3 regions of the Paraburkholderia sp. BR14320 genome follow, and region 3 is predicted to be linked to each of the others. Evidence: riboswitches for the same ligand, from Rfam matches in the RefSeq annotation. Region 3 holds a riboswitch; each other region holds the start of a gene.
What was found. Region 3 has a riboswitch for cobalamin ahead of AB3X89_RS15505 (CbtB-domain containing protein). Riboswitches for the same ligand answer to the same signal wherever they lie in the genome.
Positions count from the first base shown of each region.

Region 1: it holds a riboswitch for cobalamin, as region 3 does, so the genes downstream of both, cobA (uroporphyrinogen-III C-methyltransferase) here and AB3X89_RS15505 (CbtB-domain containing protein) in region 3, are expected to answer to the same signal.
Region 2: it holds a riboswitch for cobalamin, as region 3 does, so the genes downstream of both, AB3X89_RS30940 (TonB-dependent receptor) here and AB3X89_RS15505 (CbtB-domain containing protein) in region 3, are expected to answer to the same signal.

Region 1 covers NZ_JBFPKG010000052.1:41,812-44,073, reverse strand. The annotation lists cobalamin riboswitch at 142-420, opposite strand; cobalamin riboswitch at 501-769, shown strand; partial or broken gene cobA (uroporphyrinogen-III C-methyltransferase) at 1,015-1,740, shown strand; gene AB3X89_RS32215 (cobalamin biosynthesis protein) at 1,792-2,238, shown strand; gene cobO (cob(I)yrinic acid a,c-diamide adenosyltransferase) at 2,235-2,262, shown strand, end outside.
Region 2 covers NZ_JBFPKG010000047.1:36,157-38,418, forward strand. The annotation lists gene AB3X89_RS30935 (ATPase) at 1-313, opposite strand, end outside; cobalamin riboswitch at 535-799, shown strand; gene AB3X89_RS30940 (TonB-dependent receptor) at 889-2,262, shown strand, end outside.
Region 3 covers NZ_JBFPKG010000014.1:592-2,853, reverse strand. The annotation lists gene AB3X89_RS15515 (hypothetical protein) at 1-368, shown strand, start outside; gene AB3X89_RS15510 (histidine phosphatase family protein) at 382-1,002, opposite strand; cobalamin riboswitch at 1,087-1,242, shown strand; gene AB3X89_RS15505 (CbtB-domain containing protein) at 1,283-1,504, shown strand; gene AB3X89_RS15500 (CbtA family protein) at 1,516-2,256, shown strand.

The DNA.
Region 1 (2,262 bases), on a different contig from region 3:
TCGGCTGGCGAACGGAGCGAATGAATCACGCGCACAGTACCAGCGATCACCAGACACGGGGACGAACGACGGCATTGCCGCGACAACGGAAATACAGAAAGCGGAACTGAGGTCATGAACGCGCCGCCGCATCCCCGCGGCGGTCGTTCTGCTTCTTCGGGCCGGTATCCGGGCTGGCGAAAGCGCCGCTTCCCCTTCCCGGCCGAGTGGTTTCTCGTCCAGTGGTGATATGTCGACGCGACCTTGCGCGAAGACATCGAAGCCGGCACCGCGGTGCCCGGCTATCAAGCCGGAACCGCTTTTCGCTTACCGTTGCGGGGACAGCACAGGTTAGCCGCTCTAGCGCAGATGGCTCCCTGTTTCCCGTTTAACCGCATGCGCACGAACGCGCACGCGAGCACCCAAAGTGCGTGCGAGTGTAGGCCCCCGGGCATGCGCAGTCAAGGAACGCAGGCCGCCGGAAAGCGTCGCCGAGGCTTATCTGGCAAGGCGCCATGTGCTATCGTATGCGCGCGTTTGGTGCCCGCACATGCACTCGCATGTGCAGTTAAACGGGAAACAGGCAGCGCGTCGCGCGTTCAACCTGTGCTGTCCCCGCAACGGTAAGCGACCTGCGGCGCGCGATTCGATCCAGCTTCGATTCCACCGTGCCGCGCATGCGTTTTTTGATGCCACTGCCCCGCGAATCCGCAGATTCGCAAACAAGGACGGGAAGGCGAAGCGCGTGAGGCCGCCAGCCCGGATACCGGCCAGACGCGGAGGCGGCGCCCCATGCACCCGTGCATCAGGTTGCGCCGCCGGCCGCCGGAATCCGCGGGGAACGGATGTGAAGGCGTAGAAACGTGGCATCGCGCGTTTCGTGGCGTTCTCTCTCTGAAGAATCCGCCGCGAGCCGCATGAGTGGCCGCGCCTGGATTCGCTGTATTGCATGACCTCTATATTCACTGCCGCGTGCACCGTCGCACGCCGCTCCTCTCCTCCCATCTCCGCATGGCATGCGCCATGCACGCCGCGATGACGCGCGCCTGGCTGATCGGCGCCGGTCCCGGCGACGTCGAACTGATGACGCTGAAGGCCACCCGTGCGCTCGCGCAGGCCGATGTCGTGCTGGTCGACGATCTGGTCAATCCCGACGTACTGCAGTTTGCACGCGCCAACGCGCAAGTCGTGTACGTCGGCAAGCGCGGCGGCCATCCGTCGACGCCGCAAGCGGACATCGTCGCGCAAATGCTCGGGCATCTGCGCGCGGGACGCAGCGTCGCGCGGCTCAAGGGCGGCGATCCGTTCGTGTTCGGCCGCGGCGGCGAAGAATTGCAGGCGCTGCAGGCGGCGGGTATCGAAGTCGACGTGATCAACGGCATTACGGCCGGCATCGCCGCACCCGCGACGCTCGGCATCGCGGTCACGCATCGCGATTACGCGCAGGGCGTCGTGTTCGTCACCGGCCACGGCGCCGGCAGCGGCGAACCGGACTGGGCCGCGCTCGCCGCGACCCGCATGACGATCGTGATCTATATGGGCATGCGGCGGCTCGGCGAAATCGTCGCCGCGTTGCTCGCGGCCGGCATGTCCGCCGATACACCCTGTGCGGCGATCGAGTCGGCGACGCGGCCCGAGCAGCGTCACGTGCTCGCGCCGCTGCGCGAGTTTGCCGAGGCGGTCGTGCGCGCAGGGCTCGGCTCGCCGGCGATCGTCGTGATCGGCGGCGTGGCCTCGCTCGCGCTTGCACGTGAAGCGGCGAACCGCGACGGCCGAGTCGATCACGAACAAGCTGCGAACGCGCTCAAAACGCTGAGCGTCGGCATAGGTTGCCGCTTGCACAGCGATGCCGGCGACATCGAAGCCGCCGTGCGCGCAGCACTCGGTTCGAATGCCTTCGAGCGGATCCGCACCATCGCGACGATCGACACCAAAGCCAACGAAGCAGGTCTGCTCGAATTCTGTTCACGCCATCAACTGCCGCTGCAACTGTTCAGCCGCGAGCAGATCGCGGCCGCGCCGGTCGCGGCGCCGTCGGCGGCCGCGCGCGCGCATCTTGGTGTCGACGGTGTGTGCGAACCCTGTGCGCTACTGGCGGCAGCAGCTTCGGTCTCCGCGACAATCGCGCAAACCGCACGTCTGGTCGTACCCAAGACCACGCACGCTGGTATCACCATTGCAATTGCGGCGGCGACCGACACCGCAGCCGGCGACGTAGCGCCCTTCCATCCCACCCCTCAAGACCAGGACCTTCGATGAAAACCGACCCCGAATCGCATCAAC
Region 2 (2,262 bases), on a different contig from region 3:
GTTCGGGCTGGGCGGACTCGAGCAGATCGAGCTGGTTATCCGGTTCGCTGCTCGCGCGTGCGCGCGGCAATTTTTCGAGAATCGCATTCAGGCGCACCTGAGCGTCGTCGATCTTGGCGGACAGCGCGTCGCGTTCAGCTTGCAGTGCGTCGCGCTCGGCACGCAATTGCGCAAGTTCTGCGTGCGTGGCTTGTACTTCCGCACGCGTTTGCGCGAGCTGCTCTTCGAGCGCGATCCGCGCTTCATTGTGGCGCTGGCTGATCGCAATCAGCTTGCCGATGTTCTGGGAGAGTGATTCGAGTTCGGTGAGCATGTGCTGCGTCCTCTAAAGACATCGCATTTTAGCGCGGAATATTACAGGTTCCGACAATTGTCTCGTTTCGAGACGTAACAGCATCGCTTCGTGCAGGTTCGTTGCGAGTCGTGTCGTCGACCATAAGATAAAAGACCGGCAATCCATCGGACAATAACCCTGCATTCGACAGAACGGATTGCGCTCCGGTTGGCGTTTCTTGACGCCCCGCGAAGCCGCTCCTACACTTCCCGCACTCTGGTGCCCGCGCGCGCTTTTCGGCGCGCGCAGTTAAACGGGAAGCAGGGCGCGCGCGGTGCCAAACCGGATGCGCGAACCTGCGCTGCCCCCGCAACGGTAAACGACCGCATGTGATGTGCTCATGCAGGTCGGTCCTGGTCGCAAGGTTGGAAGTTCAATCTGCGAGTGTGCCACTGCGCGTCACGCGTGGGAAGGCGGGATCGATGTGTCGTAGCCCGGATACCGGCCAGAAAAGAGGGACGTCCCCCGCGAAAACGTTAAACAAGGGGACGCCTCGTGACGCGTCGGCCCGCGGGGAAGCAGGCCGCGCACGCTATCCACAGGAATGTCATCCCATGTTGTCCCCCATCGCCCGCGCGACGCTGCTCGCGTTCGCGAGCATGCCGCTCGTCGTGCATGCGCAAAGCGCCGAGCCTGTGTCTTCATCGTCCAATGCGGATGCAAGCACCGCGAACGCCGCAAACGTTGCCGATTCGTCATATCCCGCTTCCGCCGATGCGTCGGGCAACGTGCTGTCGCCGATCGTCGTGACCGCGCAGCGCGGCGCGCAAGCGTTGCGCGATGCGATCCCGCAGACCACGCAGTTCGATCAGCAGGACATCGCCGACACGACCGCGACCGATCTGCCCGGCTTGCTGCGACTCGCGCCCGGCGCGCAAATCTCGCGCACGGGTGGCCCCGGTTCGACCACGAGCCTCTTTCTGCGCGGCGCGTCGTCGACACAATCGCTGCTGCTGATCGACGGCGTGCGCGTCGATTCTGTGAGTCTCGGCTCCGCTCAGCTCGCACAGATCCCGCTCGACCAGGTCGATCACGTCGAAGTCGTGAATGGCAACGTGTCGGCGTTGTACGGTTCGGGCGCGATCGGCGGTGTCGTGCAGGTGTTCACGAAAGACGGCGGCGATCATCCGCCGCGCTTCAATTTTTCTGTCGGCTACGGCAGCTATCACACGCAGACGCAAACGGCCGGCGTGAACGGCGCGCTCGATCAGGACGGCCGCACGACCTTCAACATTTCGCTCGCGCGCACGAAGGGCGACGGCTTTTCGTCGCTCAATCCGCTCGAGGCGCCGGCCGCAAATCCGAACGCGAACGGCAATCTGAACGAGAGCATCAGCGCGTCGCTGCGCCACAAGTTCAACGACAAGTGGGACGCGGGCGTCAGCTACTTCCAGTCGAACAACAACAACAGCTACGACAATGCGTACGGCGTGCCGACCGATCTGAACAACCTCTATAGCAAGTTTCGCCAGGCGTCCGTGTTCGCGAACGGCAAGCTGACCGACTGGTGGACCACCCACTTCACGCTCGCCGAGGGCGACGACCGCAGCGTCTCGAACACCAATGGCATCTACGACGACCGCTTCGATACCGACAATCGCCAGTACACGTGGCAGAACGATTTCGCGCTCGCCGCGAACCAGAAGCTGCAGCTCGGCTACGAGCATCTCGACCAGACTCTCGACTCCGACACGTTCGCCGCGCCCGACCGTCACGTCGATTCGGTCTTCGCCGGCTACAGCGCGCGCTTCGGCCGCAACCAGATTCAGGCCAACGTACGCCGCGATCAGTACTCCGATTTCGGCGGAGCGAACAGTTACTATCTCGGCTACGGTTTCGACATCACGTCGCACTGGAAGGTAACCGCAAGCTATTCGGATGCTTTCCGCGCGCCGAGCTTCGACGATCTGTACTATCCGATCAGCGGC
Region 3 (2,262 bases):
CCGCCGACGATAGCCCCAGACCTTGCGGCGCGCTAAAACGGATCGTCGCCGCGGCGCCCGACGGCTTCACCTCGCTGACGCCCGACGACGGCAAAGGCGTCGCGCAACCCTATGGCGACGACGCGCAATGTTCGGCCGCGCATCGTAGTTTCCAGTGCACGTGGACGCCGCATCAGGCGACGGGCTCGAACGCGGATGCATTGGAAGCGGTCGCGGCCGACATCGCGTCGTGCCTGCCCGATGCAACCCACGATCAGAATTCGCCGGGACGTCAGCACTTTTATCTCGGCGCGAAGAATCGACGCACCGAAATCACGCTGACGCCCGAGGGGTCGAACCGGTTGCGGCTCGTGGTGTCGGGCAGGTAAGCGGCGGTTCCGTTCAGGCGGTGGCGGCCGGCCACCATGACCAGCCGCGTCGCGAGTGGCGTAATTCGACGACCGACAGCGGCGCGATCTCGATGTGACAGAACACGGTTGGCGACGCGCCGAGGGCATGCACGATTGCCGCTCGCAGAAGCGTTGCGTGAGTGATCGCGATGATGGTCCGACCGTGCGCAGAGGCCGCGAAGCCTGCTTCGTTGACCGCGTTGCATGAGTGTGCGTCTGCCTGTTGCGCGTCGAGCCACTCTCCGACCCGCCGCACCAGTCGATCGAACGATTCACCGCCGGGCGGCGCAGCGTCGGGCTCGCGTGTCCAGGCCGCGAGTTCGCGGGGGGCTTCGTCGGCAATATCCGCGAGGCGCTGGCCGCGCCATTTGCCGTAGTCGATATCCGCCAATGCGTCGGCAGGCGTGGCGCTCAGACCGAGCGCGGCGGACGTTTGGCGCGCGCTTGCGGCGGGACTGGTGAACACGGCGGCGTCGGCGGGAAGCGCGAGACGGGCGCGCGCCGCTTCGGCTTCGGCGCGGCCGCGCGCGTCGAGCGGATCGTCGGCGGGGAAGCGGCCCGCGCGCTGTGCGGCCGTTGCCGCATGGCTCACCAGTAACAGTCGCGTATCCATTCTTTGCGTTGGCGCCTCATTCGCACTTGCCTGCATGGCTTCATCGGCTCGCTGCGGGCGTTGCGCGTTGCGCGTTGCGAGGTAGCCTTCGTCGTCGCGGAAGCCGCAGTTTAGCGCGTAGAATACCGACACTGCGAAGCACGGAAGCCGGTGAGAGCCCGGCGCGGTCGCGCCACTGTAATCGGCCTTGCAATCCACAAGAGCCGAAAGCCAGACCTGAGCTTCGCATCATTCTTCCGCAATCGACTATCGGGGCGCGTTACCCCAGGAGATGTCCATCATGACCGACGCTGTTTTCGATCGCGCCGCGCAACCGGCGGCCCAGCCCACTCCCATTCCTTTGCGCGAACTGCTGCCGTGGGTCGTGTTCGGCGGCTTGCTGCTGTTGCTCGCGCTTTACTTCGTTGGTGCGGAACAGGGCGCGACATCGCTCGTGCCCGGCATGTACGTGCATGAGTTCGTGCACGACGGCCGCCATCTGCTTGGCTTTCCCTGCCACTAACGGAGTTCGACATGGTAGGTAAATTGTTGGTGCGCGGGATGCTCGCGGGCATCGTCGCGGGCTTGCTCACGTTCGCCTTCGCGCGAATCGTCGGCGAACCACAGGTCGAGCAGGCCATTTCGCTCGAAGAAAAAGCGGCCACCGCGCGCGGCGAGGCGCCCGAGCCCGAAATCGTGAGCCGTGAGACGCAGGCTGGCCTCGGCCTGCTGACTGGCGTGGTCACGTATGGTGCGGCATTCGGCGGTCTGTTCTCGCTGGTGTTTGCTTATTCATATGGACGCACGGGTACCTCGAGCGTGCGCGCGCTGTCCGCGTGGCTCGCGCTTGGCGCGTTCATTGCCCTCGTGGTCGTGCCGAATATCAAGTATCCGGCCAATCCGCCGTCGGTCGGTGATCCGGACACGATCGGCACGCGCACGGGCCTGTTCTTTCTGATGATCGCGATTTCGCTCACGACGATGGTGTTTTCGCTGAAGGTGCGGCGCCGCGCGGCGGCGAAGCTGGGTGCATGGAACGGCTCGATCGTCGCGGGACTCGTATTCGTCGTGATCATCGCGGCCGTACAACTGTCGATGCCGGTCATCAATGAAGTACCGGCCACGTTCCCGGCCGTGCTGCTGTGGAAGTTCCGCGTCGCAGCGATCGGCATGCAGGTGGTCATGTGGACGACGATCGGGTTGTTGTTCGGCGCGATGGTCGAGCGCAGTGCTTTTATGCGAACGAATGCGCGGGTGACGATGAAGTCGGCCTGAATGGGA